3 regions of the Nocardioides bruguierae genome follow, and region 3 is predicted to be linked to each of the others. Evidence: predicted binding sites of a transcription regulator. Region 3 holds the regulator's gene; each other region holds the start of a gene.

Region 1 (4,286 bases), on a different contig from region 3:
CGCCGTCGCCACCGCCGAGCGCGTCAGCGTGGCGCTGCTCGTCGCCTCGGCGATCTTCATGCTCGTCACGGGGCTGATGAACTCCACGCAGTGGTACCCGTGGGCGTTCTCCTTCCGCAGCACCCACTACGCCGTCGCCTGGGTGGCGGTGGGCGCGGTCGTGCTGCACGTGGCGGTGAAGCTGCCGGTGATCCGCACGGCCCTGGGCGCCGACCTGGAGGACACCTCCCAGGACCGGGTGCCCGCATCCCCGGCCCGGAGCGAGGACCAGGAGGGCCTCTCGCGGCGCGGACTGCTCACGGCCACGTGGACGGCGGCGGGCCTGGCGGTCCTCGCCACCGCCGGCGCCACCGTGCCGTGGCTGCGGCGCGTCTCCGTCCTGGGCGTGCGCTCCGGCGACGGCCCCCAGGGCGTGCCGATCAACCGCACCGCCTCCGCCGCGGAGGTGGACCCGGCGGACGTCGGCGAGGACTACCGCCTCGAGGTGGTGCGCGGCGAGCAGAGCGTCACCCTGAGCCGGGCGGACCTGGAGGCCATGGAGCAGCGCACCGAGGCCCTGCCGATCGCGTGCGTGGAGGGGTGGAGCGCCCAGGGCACGTGGTCGGGCGTGCGGGTCCGCGACCTGCTCGACCTCGTCGGCGCCCCGGCGGGCGCGGCCGTCGTCGTCGACTCCCTCCAGCAACGGGGCGCCTTCTCCTCCACGCGGCTGCCGGGCAACTTCGCGGACGACCCGCGCACCCTGCTCGCGCTGGGCCTCTCCGGCGAGCCGCTGAGCCTCGACCACGGCTACCCGGCGCGGATCATCGCGCCCAACCGGCCCGGGGTCCTCCAGACCAAGTGGGTCCACCGGCTCGAGGCGCAGGCATGAGCGCGGGGGAGGGGACGGACGTGGCCGACGGGCCGGGCGGGCCCCGTCAGGCGGGGCAGGTCGGGCGGGTGGTGCTGGGCGCGCTCGGGGTCCTCGTCCTGGGCTACGGGCTGTTCCTGCTTGTCTCCCGCCGGTCGTTCGGCGACCTCGTCGACGCCGGCGTCTGGCTGGCCGGTGGGGTGCTCGTGCACGACGTCCTGCTCTCGGGGGTGCTGATCGCGCTGGGCGCCGCGGCAGCCCGGTGGCTGCCCGGCAGGTGGCGCGGGCCGCTGGCCGGAGGACTGGTGGTGCTCGGGTCGCTCACGCTCCTCGCCGTGCCCTTCCTCGGCGGGTTCGGCCGCGCCAACGCGCCGGACAACCCCACGCTGCTCGACCACGACTACCTCGCGGGGTGGCTGCTGCTGGTGGCGCTCACGGCGCTGGGCGTGCTGCTCGCGCGGTACCGGCCGCGCCGCTGAGCCGCCGCGACGCAGGCGGTCCGCCGTCGCGTCGGGAGAGGGCGCGACACGCCGTCCGCCGCGTTGTTGATCGAACACTTGTTCGGGCTAGATTGTGTCCACAAGCGTGTCGCGGAGCGCGGTCGTCCACAGCCCCGCCGCGGGTCGAGGGTGACTGTCGGTGCCTTCTCCTAGCGTCGCCCACGACATGAGAGAACAAGGCCAGCCGGGTCAGGCCCGGGGGAGACGGAGACAGAAGATGGCTGCGAAGACCACCACGGACAAGTCCGGGGACAAGAACAAGGCGCTCGACGCCGCCCTCGGCAACATCGAGCGCCAGTACGGCAAGGGCTCGATCATGCGGCTCGGCGACGAGACCCGTGCCCCGCTGGAGATCATCCCCACCGGCTCGATCGCCCTCGACGTCGCGCTCGGCCTCGGCGGCCTGCCCCGCGGCCGCGTCGTCGAGATCTACGGCCCGGAGTCCTCCGGTAAGACGACCGTCGCGCTGCACGCGGTGGCCAACGCCCAGGCCGCCGGCGGCATCGTGGCCTTCATCGACGCGGAGCACGCGCTCGACCCCGAGTACGCCAAGAACCTGGGCGTCGACACCGACGCGCTGCTGGTCTCCCAGCCCGACTCCGGTGAGCAGGCCCTGGAGATCGCGGACATGCTGATCCGCTCCGGGGCGCTCGACCTCATCGTCATCGACTCCGTGGCCGCCCTGGTGCCCCGTGCCGAGATCGAGGGCGAGATGGGCGACAGCCACGTCGGTCTCCAGGCGCGCCTCATGAGCCAGGCGCTGCGCAAGATGACCAGCGCCCTCAACGGCGCCGGCACCACCGCGATCTTCATCAACCAGCTGCGCGAGAAGATCGGCGTCATGTTCGGCTCGCCCGAGACCACCACCGGTGGTCGTGCGCTGAAGTTCTACTCCTCGGTCCGCCTCGACGTGCGCCGCATCGAGACGCTGAAGGACGGCACCGACATGGTCGGCAACCGCACCCGCGTCAAGGTCGTGAAGAACAAGGTCGCCCCGCCGTTCAAGCAGGCCGAGTTCGACATCATGTACGGCAAGGGCATCTCCCGCGAGGGCGGCCTCATCGACGTCGGCGTGGAGGCGGGTCTCGTCCGCAAGGCCGGTGCCTGGTACACCTACGAGGGCGACCAGCTCGGCCAGGGCAAGGAGAACGCGCGCACGTTCCTGCGCGACAACCCCGACCTCGCCAACGAGCTGGAGAAGAAGATCCTCGAGAAGCTCGGCGTCGGCCCGACCGTCGACGCCCCGGCCGACGAGCCGGTCGGCATCGACGACTTCTGAGTCGCCCTTCTCTCATGGGTCACCTGCACGAGGACCGTCCCGCTCCCTCCTGGGCCGGTGACGTCTCCCTGGGCGTCGACGCGTGGACGCGTCGCGCCCCGGAGGCGGCACCTGCCCAGGAAGTGGCCGGCGCCGACGACGCCGCGGAGGAGCGAGGCTCGACCCGCGGCGGGCGCGGCCAGGGACGTGGCCGCGGGCGCCGGTCCTCGGGTCCGGGCGGCGGTCAGCGCTCACGCCGGCACGGGGACGACGTGCCCCGGGACGCGCCGGGCCCACCGGAGAACCCGGAGGAGGTCGCCCGGGCGATCCTGCTCGAGCAGCTGACGGGTCGTGCGCGCTCCCGCGCGGAGCTGGCCGAGAAGCTGGCCGCCAAGCTGGTGCCCGACGACGTGGCCGAGCAGCTGCTGGACCGGTTCGAGGAGGTCGGTCTGGTCGACGACGAGGCCTTCGCCCGGGCCTGGGTCTCCTCCCGCCAGCCCACGAAGAAGCTGGCCCGCCGCGCGCTGGCGCAGGAGCTGCGCCGCAAGGGCGTCGACGACGACGTCGCGAAGGTGGCGCTCGACGAGGTCGACCCGGCCGACGAGGAGGCGGCTGCGCGAGACCTCGTCCGCAAGAAGCTGCGCTCGATGCGGTCCCTCGACGACACGGTCGCCATGCGACGGCTGCTCGGTGCCCTCGGACGCAAGGGGTTCGGCGGCGAGATGGCCTACCGGGTCGTCCGCGAGGAGGTCCGGGCCGACCGCGAGGGGGACGACGGGGCGGCCGGTGAGGACACCCCGTGGGACCTGCCATGATGTCGCCGTGGCAGACGAGCGCGAGATCCTGACCTACGAGCTGTTCGGCACCGCGGTGCGCGAGATCGCGCAGTCCGTCGCCGACTCGGGCTACGAGCCCGACCTGGTGCTCTCCATCGCTCGCGGTGGTCTCGGGCTCGGCATGGGCCTGGGCTACGCGCTGGGCGTGAAGAACCTCTCCGCCGTCAACGTGGAGTTCTACACCGGGATCGAGGAGCGCCTCGACGTGCCGATCATGCTCCCGCCGACGCCGGACGCCGTGGACCTCTCGGGCATGAAGGTGCTCATCACCGACGACGTCGCCGACACCGGCAAGACGTTGCAGACCGTCCTGGACTTCTGTGGCGACCACGTGGCCGAGGCGCGCTCGGCCGTCGTCTACGAGAAGCCGTGGACCGTGGTGCGCCCCGACTACGTGTGGCGCCACACCGACCGCTGGATCGACTTCCCGTGGTCGAGCCTGCCGGTCGTCACGCCGCGCGACGCCTGAGCAGGCGCCGCGCGACGCACGCGCTCGCGGACGGTCAGTACCGCGTCGCGGTGTAGACGACGCTCTTGGTCTCGGCGTAGGCGGTCGAGGCCGGGATGCGCAGGCGGTACTTGATCTTCGCACCGCTCTTCTTGGGGGCCGCGACGTTGACGCGGTAGCGAGCCTTCGCGTTCGTCCGGGTGCGGGTGTAGAGGACCCACTTCTTGCCCTGCTTGCGCTCCACGGCGATGAGCTTGCGCTTGTAGCCGGCCACGACCTTGCCCTTGAGGCCGATGCCGCGGGTGGTGTTGAAGGTCGAGGTGTTCAGGTTGCGCTGCACCTTGGCGGTGATGGTGCTCTTGGAGGGCGCGTAGACCTCGCCGGTGCTCGGGTGGGT
Region 2 (4,286 bases), on a different contig from region 3:
TCGAGGTTGCCGCGGGCGGAGTTCACCGTGACGTCGGTGGGCCGCAGGTGGTGGACGTCGGTGCCCGGCCCGGTCGTGGTGCCGAAGTCGCCGTGGCTCTTGGCCCACACGTGCTCGCGGTTCCAGTCGTCGACGCCGCCACCGTTGGTGTTCTTGGGCACCGAGTCGCCGGTGTAGAGCTCGATGACGTTGTTGCTGTTGGCCGGGTCCTCGTCGGTGTCCTTGAGCGCGTCCCAGACCTGGGAGTAGCTCAGCCGCGTGACGTCGGTGGAGATGATCTCGTGCAGCTCGGTCTCGAGGGCGGAGCCGCTCAGCCCCAGCGCGGAGGCGTAGTAGGTGTCGTCGTAGTCACCGGTGCCGCCGGTCGGCTCGCTGGTGGGGCTGCTGGTGGGCGTGGGGCTGGACGTCGGCGTGCCGGCCGCGAGCGCGAACGCGCTGGGGCTCTTCAGGCCCGGTGCCGAGAAGTAGGCGGTGAGGCTGCCGGTGACGTCGATCCTCGTCCCCATCAGGTCGGGGTTCGAGGCCAGGCCCCAGTCGCTGCGCCAGGCGCTGGTGACCTGGACGTAGAGCATCGCGTCGGTGTCGGTCTCGCCGGGGCTGTCGGCGAGGGCCAGCGCGTAGTCGTTGGGGAATCCGCTGGTGACCACGGTGTCGGTGGAGGTCGGCTGGCCGACCACGTACCCGCGGACGGTGGCGGAGGCCCCGCTCTGGCTCGACCGGGCCTGCGCGACGGTGAGCGTCGTCTCGGCCGCCCGGGCCGTCGAGCCGGGCAGGGCGCCGGTGGAGCCGGCGAGCACGGGTGCGAGCACCAGGGCCGCACCGAGCGTGAGGGCCGTGAGGAGGGTGGCGAGCAGCGGGGCTGCGGGGAGGGGCGCCCGACGGCGCGACCGGAGGTCCATGAGCGCACTCCACCGCCTCGGAGCACGGCGCACCAGAGCGGCACAGGCTCCTGTTCTCGCACTGCACGGACCTGCAGGTCCGTGCAGTGCGAGACGTCAGGTCGTGGGCCCGGCCGGCGGGCCGACAGGTCAGCCCGCCATCCCCCCGACGGAGCCGCCCGCTGTGCCGCCGGCCTGGGCGAGCCGCACCACGACGGGCCGGTGCGGCACCAGCCCGAGGCTCTGCTCGACGACCGCGAGGAACCTGTCGGCGTCGCGGACCAGGTCGTCGGCCTCCCGCTCGGTGACCGCGCGGCGCGAACCGGCCTCGGCCGCGGCCCGCTTGGCGGCACCTGCGGCGAAGAACTGCGCCCACTCGCCCAGCTCGGGGGCGACCTCGGCCAGCAGCACCCAGGCGCTCTTCTGCGGGCGTCGGCGGGCGCCGGCGTCCGGCCTGGCGCGGGCGGCGAGCAGGGCCGCCGCGGCCCGCAGCGCCCCGACGTGGGCGCTCGCGTAGCGCAGCGCAACGTCGGTGGCGGTCACCGCCTCGGCGATCGAGTCGGCCGAGCGCAGCAGGTAGGAGTGCGTCGTGGCCGGCAGCAGGTGCGGCGGAGGCGCCTCCACCCAGGGGCTCTCGCCCGAGCGTGCGCGCGCCCGCGTCGTGCGGGCGGGTCGTCGTGTGGTGCTCATGCGTGCCTCCTCAGTCCGCGCAGCCGACGAGCTGCCAGCGGCCGTCGGCGGTGTCGAAGGACAGCTCGACCACGCCGCCGCCGGTCACCGCGCCGCGGCCGACCTCGACGCGCCAGCACTCCCGCTCGACCAGCAGCCGCTCCAGCACGGAGCCCTCCGGAGTCTGCGCCGCCGCGGAGGGCGTCGGCTCGTCGGTGCCGCGCAGCGCGTCCGCCTCGCCGCTGCCCCACCAGGCGGTCGTCTCGATCCACCGGGCCAGCACGGCGCGCACCCGCCACAGTCGGCCGCGCCACAGCAGCTGGGCCGGGCCGTCCTCACCGGGCCACCCGGGCACCTCGCCGCGTCGGACCTCCACGTCCTCCTCGTACCGCCTCATGCGCACACCTCGTTCCCCGACCCTGCCATCGTTCGAACGGCCGTTCGAACTAGGAAGGACGATAGAGGGGACCTCCGACAGCGACAACCGCCTCCCCCCGAGGACGGGGAGAGGCGGTCGTGGGCGGACGGTGCGGCCGCTCGGAGCGGGCGTGCGTCAGGAGTGCACGTAGCGGCGCGTGTCGTGCAGGAAGCGCGAGGACGGCGGGGTCCAGGCCGCCACGAGGATGCCGGCGATCACCACGAGCCCGGCCACGCCCAGCGCGACGAAGGTGGCCGGCGGGGCCACGCGGATCGCGGCGCCGGTGCCGACGGCGACCAGCAGCAGCACGGCGGTGAGCGCGTACCGCGCCCACGGGTTGCCCTCGAAGAAGAGCAGCGTGAGCACGCCGAGCAGCAGCACCAGCACGATGAACAGCACCAGGGTCACCGGGAAGAACTGCGGCACCGCGATGGGCTGCTCGTCGATCAGGTAGTCCAGGCCGGCGGTCTGCACGATCTCGCGGGCCTCGCGGTGCCCCTCGGCCCAGCTGAGCACCAGGTTCCGGTTCAGCACCCGCACGAGGACGACGGCGAGCAGACCCAGCAGGGTCAGCAGGCCGAAGAGCATCAGGGTCAGTCGCACGGTCGCCGGCCGACGGGGTGCCTCCACGGATGGTCCTTCCTCTCGCCGGCGGCGCCCACCCGGGCAGCCAGGACGTCCGGCACTGCCCCTGACTCTAGGGTCAGGTCCATGAGCACGCAGAACTCCGACGGCTCCCCCACCCGGCAGCCCACCGAGGAGCACCCGGGCATCGCCCGCTTCCGCGCGGCCCACGCCGAGCGCGGGGGCGCCGGGGAGGTCGTCGTCCTGCCCGAGGGCGTGCACACCGCCGCGCTGGCCGCCGAGGCGCTGGGCTGCGAGGTCGGGGCGATCGCCAACAGCCTCCTGTTCGAGGTGCCGGAAGAGAGGGACGGCGACGAGGGGGACGCCGGCGGCCGACCCGTCCTCGTGCTGACCTCCGGCGCCCACCGGGTCGACGTGGCGGCCACGGCGGCGCGCCTCGGGGTGCCGCGGCTGAAGCGGGCGAGCCCCGCGTTCGTCCGCGAGCACACCGGCCAGGTGATCGGCGGGGTCTCCCCGCTCGGGCACCCCGCCCCGGTCCCCACCTACCTGGACCCGTGGCTCGAGCGGCACCCGGTCGTCTGGGCCGCGGCCGGTCACCCCGCCGCGGTGTTCTCCACCACCTTCGCCGAGCTCGTGGCGCTGACCGGCGCCCCGGTCGTGGACGTCGAGGCGTGAGCGACCTCCCGGTCGTCACCGCGCTGCACCTGGCCCCGCGGCACCACGCGCCGACCGAGCAGGTCGACGAGATCGTGGTCGAGGCCGGCCGCGGTGTCGTCGGCGACCGCTACCACGGCAGCCGGCACCGGCACGTGAGCGTGCAGTCGGCACCGAGCCTCACCGAGGCCGCCGTCGTCCTCGGCGCACTGGTGGAGCCCGGCGCCACCCGGCGCACCGTCACCGTCTCGGACGGACGGGTGCCCACCGAGCCCGGGGCGCTGCTGCGCCTGGGCGACCCCGCGCGCCCCGACGAGCAGGTCGTGCTCGAGGTCGTGCGGGTCGCGGCACCCTGCGCGCTCATGGAGACCAGCGTCGGCCCGGGCGCCAAGGCGGCGCTGCGCCGACGGGCGGGCTCGGTGCTGCGGGCGCTGACCTCGGGCACCGTGCGCGTCGGCGACCCGGTCGAGGGGCTGCTCGGCGACTGACCCGGCCGCTGCCCCTACCCTTCCCCCCGTGAGCCGGACGGTGGGGAACGCGCAGTGAGCAGGGTCGTCGTGGTCGGCGCCGGGCTCGCAGGGCTCGCCGCGGCGCTGCGGTGCGCGAAGCAGGGCCACGAGGTGGTGCTGCTCGAGCGCGGCACCACCCTCGGCGGGGCCCTCGGCACGGTCGCGGCCGACGGCTTCACCTGGGACGCGGGGCCCGACCGGACCCTCCTGCCCGCCGTCGTCCGCGACCTCTTCCGCAAGACGGGGCGGCCGCTGGAGCGCGAGCTGGACCTGGTGCCGCTGGAGGTCCACCGCGAGCACCGCTTCCCCGACGGCACCGCCGTGCGGCTCGAGGCCGGCAGGGCAGCGGCGATCCGCGCCGTGGAGACGCTGGGTGCCGGCCTGGGCCGCGCCTGGGCCGAGCACGTCGGCTCGTACGCGGGCACGTGGGAGGCCCTGCGGCCGACGTTCGAGCACCCGGTGCCCGACGCGGGCCCGGGCGAGGAGGCGGCGCGCCTGCTGCGCTCGCGGGCCTCGCTGGCCCGGTCGCTGCGCCGGGCGCTGCCCGACGCCCGCCTGCGGGCCGTGGCCGCG
Region 3 (4,286 bases):
ACGCGTGTCCGACACCTGTGCACGCTTCCTCGTCACCCTTTCTGGTCCGGGACGGGTGCGGCGTCGGCGACACTCTGGCCCCGTCCGTCACACTGTGGGCGTGGCAGAGGGCGGTACCGGACGAGGCGGGCGACACGGCGGCGCGCGTCGGGCCGCCCCCGCGCCGAAGCAGCCCAGGCCACCTCGCCCAGCGCGTGGACCCCGGCAGCCGGGCGGGTCGTCCGGCACCGCACGTCGACTCGCGCTCCCCGCCATCGGCATGACCGCGGCGGTCGGTGCCTGGGGCTACCTGGTGTGGGCCGCGATCGACTTCGGCCGCGGCCTGCGGGACGGGGAGCAGGGCGTGCTCGCCTTCTTCCTGCTCGCGTGCGTCGGCGCGGTCGCCTGCCTGTTCATCGGGCTGATGCTGCTGGCCCGGATCGTGCGGACGCTGTCCGGCACGGGCGACGAGGCTCCTCCCCCGGCGGACGACGCTCCCCTGGAGAACCCGTACGAGGTGCCGTCGACGGACTCCCCCGACCCGCCGCCGAACCCCGCTCCCAACCCCGTGCACCACACGAAGCCCGGGGGCAGGCGGAAGAAGTAGCGCCCCGGCACGGTGAGCCGAGGAACGAGCAGACAGAAAAGAGCAGAGGGGCGGGCAGCGTCGGGTGAGTGACGCGGCCCGCCCCTCGGCGTTCCCCGGTGTCGCCGGCCGGGGTCGAAGCGACCGGCGACGTCTGTGGCGGTCGGCTCAGCCGACCGGGACCTCGAGCGTCTGACCGGCGACGAGCATGCCGCCGTCCAGGTCGTTGAGCTCGGAGATGAGGGTCATGGTGGAGCGCAGGTCGGAGCCCGTCTCCTCGGCGATCTCGCCGGAGATGCCCCAGAGCGTGTCGCCCGTGCCGACGACGATGTCGTGGGTCTGCACGGCACTGTCGGTGCCGGCGGCCATCGACGCGCCGATCACGGCGACCAGGCCGGCCAGGGCCAGACCGAGCAGCACGACCACGACGCGGCCGCGGCGGGTGAGCCTGAGCTCGCCGGGCCGGGCGGACCGGACGGGAGCGGTGCGGGCCAGCTGCGGGTGGATCGTCATGGTGCTCATGGGTGTCTCCTGGGGAAGTCGGAGTGGTGTGTCGGTTGGGTGCTCGTCCTTGCGGGAGGTAGGTCTACTCGCGACCTCCGACAGTCGGCCCCGACCGTGCTCTCGCCCGGCCGGACCGGCGCTGCCGGCGTCCCGCTCGATCGTGCGTTCGATCGAACACAGGTACGAAGGTAGATCAGGTGTTCGAACGACCGCAAGGGCCCGACCGAACGAATTTTCGACGGAGTCGCGTTCGATTGAGCGGCATCCACCTGCGCACTCACCCGGAACGGTGGGCGACACGCCGTTCGAACAGACGTTTGAGGTCAGGCGTTCCCAGGCACTACGGTTGACCCACATCCAGCGGGAACCACGCCAGAGGAAGGCAGCAGATGGCCGACGAGACAGGCAAGGCCGGCGGACGCCGCGGCAAGGTCACCGAGCTGCCGGACCGCCCCACGTCGACCGCGGGGCTGACCCAGCGCCAGCTCAAGGTGCTCGCGACGATCAAGAAGGCGGTCGAGGCCCGGGGCTTCCCGCCGAGCATGCGCGAGATCGGTGACGCCGTCGGGCTCACCAGCACCTCGAGCGTGGCCCACCAGCTGAAGGTGCTGGAGGAGAAGGGCTTCATCAAGCGCGACCCGCACCGCCCCCGCGCGATGGAGATCTTCCTGCCGCAGGAGAACGCCAGGCCGCGGGCCATCTCCTCGGCCGACGAGTCGGACTTCGACGAGACCGACGTCGGCGACTCCATGCCGACCGCGACCTACGTGCCGATGCTCGGCCGGATCGCCGCCGGCGCGCCGATCCTGGCCGAGGAGCAGGTCGAGGAGGTCTTCCCGCTGCCCAAGCAGCTCGTGGGCGACGGCCAGCTCTTCCTCCTCGAGGTGCGCGGCGACTCGATGATCGACGCCGCCATCTGCGACGGCGACTACGTCGTGATCCGCCAGGCCAACACCGCCGAGAACGGGCAGATCGTGGCCGCGATGATCGACGGCGAGGCCACCGTCAAGACGCTCTCGCGCAAGAACGGCCAGGTCTGGCTCCTCCCCCACAACGAGGCCTACGAGCCCATCGACGGCACGCACGCCTCGATCCTCGGCGTCGTCAGCGCGGTGCTCCGCCGCCTCTGACGGACACGCACGACCCGGGACGCCGGCGGCGCGACCCCTCTGGCAGGGGTGGCTCCGCCGGCGTCGTGCTGTCTGGGGTTGCCGGGGGTCGGCGTCGGCTTCGGGTGCGGGCGTCTCGTGGCTCGGCCGTGGACGGCCTCGCACCCCGACGACCGGTGGAGCCGTGGACGGCCTCGCACCCCGACGACCGGTGGAGCCGTGGACGGCCTCGCACCTCGACGACCGGTGGAGCCGTGGACGGCCTCGCACCCCGACGACCGGTGGAGCCGTGGACGGCCTCGCACCCCGACGACCGGTGGAGCCGTGGACGGCCTCGCACCCCGACGACCAGTGGAGCCGTGGACGCCCTCGCACCCCGACGACCAGTGGAGCCGTGGACGCCCTCGCACCCCGACGACCAGTGGAGCCGTGGACGCCCTCGCACCTCGACGACCAGTGGAGCTGTGGACGCCCTCGCACCCCGACGACCGGTGGAGCCGTGGACGCCCTCGCACCCCGACGACCGGTGGAGCCGTGGACGGCCTCGCACCTCGACGACCAGTGGAGCCGTGGACGGCCTCGCACCTCGACGACCGGTGGAGCCGTGGACGGCCAGGCACCTCGACGACCGGAACGATCTCAAACCTCGGTCCCGGCGGTGACGTCCGCGTGAACGGACGGTGGCATCGCGGAACCTGGCGTCACGTCCGCGTGGGTGCCTCGTTCGAGAGTCGTGACCACTTCCGCTGACGACCAGTCCCAGCCGGCCCGACCCTCGCGCCGCACGGTGCTCTCGGGCGCCGCTGCCACGGGCCTCACCGCGAGCGCTCTCACCGCGTCCACGGGCACCGGCCCGGCCGCCGCGGCCGGCAGCACCCACCAGACCCAGGACGCCGACGAGGCAGCGGCGCGCCGGGCCGGGCACCGCGTCTTCCGGCACGGCGTCGCCTCGGGCGACCCGCTGCCCGACGCCGTCGTCCTCTGGACCCGCGTGACCCCGACGAGGGACGCCTCCCCCGGCTCCGGGATCGGGCCGCGCACCACGGTGGGCTGGCAGGTGGCCGCCGACCGCGCCTTCACCCGGGTCGTGCGCCGCGGCCGGTTCACCACCGGCCGCGGTCGCGACCACACGGTGAAGATCGACGTCGCCGGCCTGGCTCCGGCCACCACCTACTACTACCGCTTCACCGCCCTGGGGCAGACCTCCCGGACCGGCCGCACCCGCACCGCCCCGTCCCACGACGCCGCCCTGGCGAGCCTGCGCGTGGGCATGGTGTCCTGCGGCAACTGGCAGGCCGGCTACTTCGCCGCCTACCGCGGCCTCGCCGACCGCGACGACCTGGACCTGGTGCTGCACCTGGGCGACTACCTCTACGAGTACGGGCCCGGTGAGTACGGCTACGGCCCCGACGACGTCGACATCCGCAGCCACGAGCCCGCCCACGAGATGGTCGGCCTCGCCGACTACCGCCGCCGGCACGGCCAGTACAAGACCGACCGCGACCTCCAGCGCGCCCACGCCCGCCACCCGTGGGTGGTCACCTGGGACGACCACGAGACCACCAACGACGCCTACGACGACGGCGCCGAGAACCACCAGCCCGACACCGAGGGCGACTGGCCCACCCGCCGGGCCCGGGCACACCGCGCCTACGACGAGTGGATGCCGGTGCGGATGGCGGGCACGGCCGACCTGCGCGACGGCTCCCGGCTCTTCCGCCGGCTCCGGTTCGGCACGCTCGCCCAGCTCAACATGCTCGACCTGCGCACCTACCGCTCCCAGCAGCCCGGCCTCACCGACGGCGCCGCCATCGACGACCCCGAGCGCACGATCACCGGCGCGCAGCAGATGGCCTGGCTCAAGGACAGCCTCACCAACGACCCGGGCACCCCGCAGTGGAAGGTGGTGGGCAACCCGGTGATGATCGCGCCGGTCACGTTCGCCGGGCTGCCCAGCCGCGTCACCCGCGCCGTCGACGACGTCACCGGCCTGCTGCCCGACGACGGCCAGCCCTACAACGTCGACCAGTGGGACGGCTACACCGCCGACCGCCGCGAGGTCTTCGCCCACCTCCAGGACGAGGGGGTCACCGACGTCCTCTTCCTCA

The links. The regulator LexA, encoded in region 3, represses DNA repair genes until DNA is damaged. The targets are predictions, from matches to a motif close to TCGAACANNTGTTCGA.
Region 1: recA (recombinase RecA) is a predicted target of LexA. The motif match lies at 1,397-1,412, and genes of this name have one in related genera.
Region 2: M8316_RS16545 (DUF6504 family protein) is a predicted target of LexA. The motif match lies at 1,977-1,992, and genes of this name have one in related genera.

What each region holds. Positions count from the first base shown of each region.
Region 1 covers NZ_JAMJPH010000034.1:62,517-66,802, forward strand. The annotation lists gene M8316_RS18145 (molybdopterin-dependent oxidoreductase) at 1-868, shown strand, start outside; gene M8316_RS18150 (hypothetical protein) at 865-1,326, shown strand; gene recA (recombinase RecA) at 1,565-2,626, shown strand; gene M8316_RS18160 (regulatory protein RecX) at 2,641-3,420, shown strand; gene M8316_RS18165 (phosphoribosyltransferase) at 3,428-3,910, shown strand; gene M8316_RS18170 (hypothetical protein) at 3,945-4,286, opposite strand, start outside.
Region 2 covers NZ_JAMJPH010000029.1:31,353-35,638, forward strand. The annotation lists gene M8316_RS16535 (endonuclease) at 1-899, opposite strand, end outside; gene M8316_RS16540 (SAV_6107 family HEPN domain-containing protein) at 1,029-1,568, opposite strand; gene M8316_RS16545 (DUF6504 family protein) at 1,579-1,944, opposite strand; gene M8316_RS16550 (hypothetical protein) at 2,101-2,595, opposite strand; gene M8316_RS16555 (YbaK/EbsC family protein) at 2,677-3,225, shown strand; gene M8316_RS16560 (MOSC domain-containing protein) at 3,222-3,692, shown strand; gene M8316_RS16565 (phytoene desaturase family protein) at 3,747-4,286, shown strand, end outside.
Region 3 covers NZ_JAMJPH010000009.1:29,018-33,303, reverse strand. The annotation lists gene M8316_RS06455 (hypothetical protein) at 260-586, shown strand; gene M8316_RS06450 (LysM peptidoglycan-binding domain-containing protein) at 734-1,087, opposite strand; gene lexA (transcriptional repressor LexA) at 1,459-2,199, shown strand; gene M8316_RS06440 (alkaline phosphatase D family protein) at 2,912-4,286, shown strand, end outside.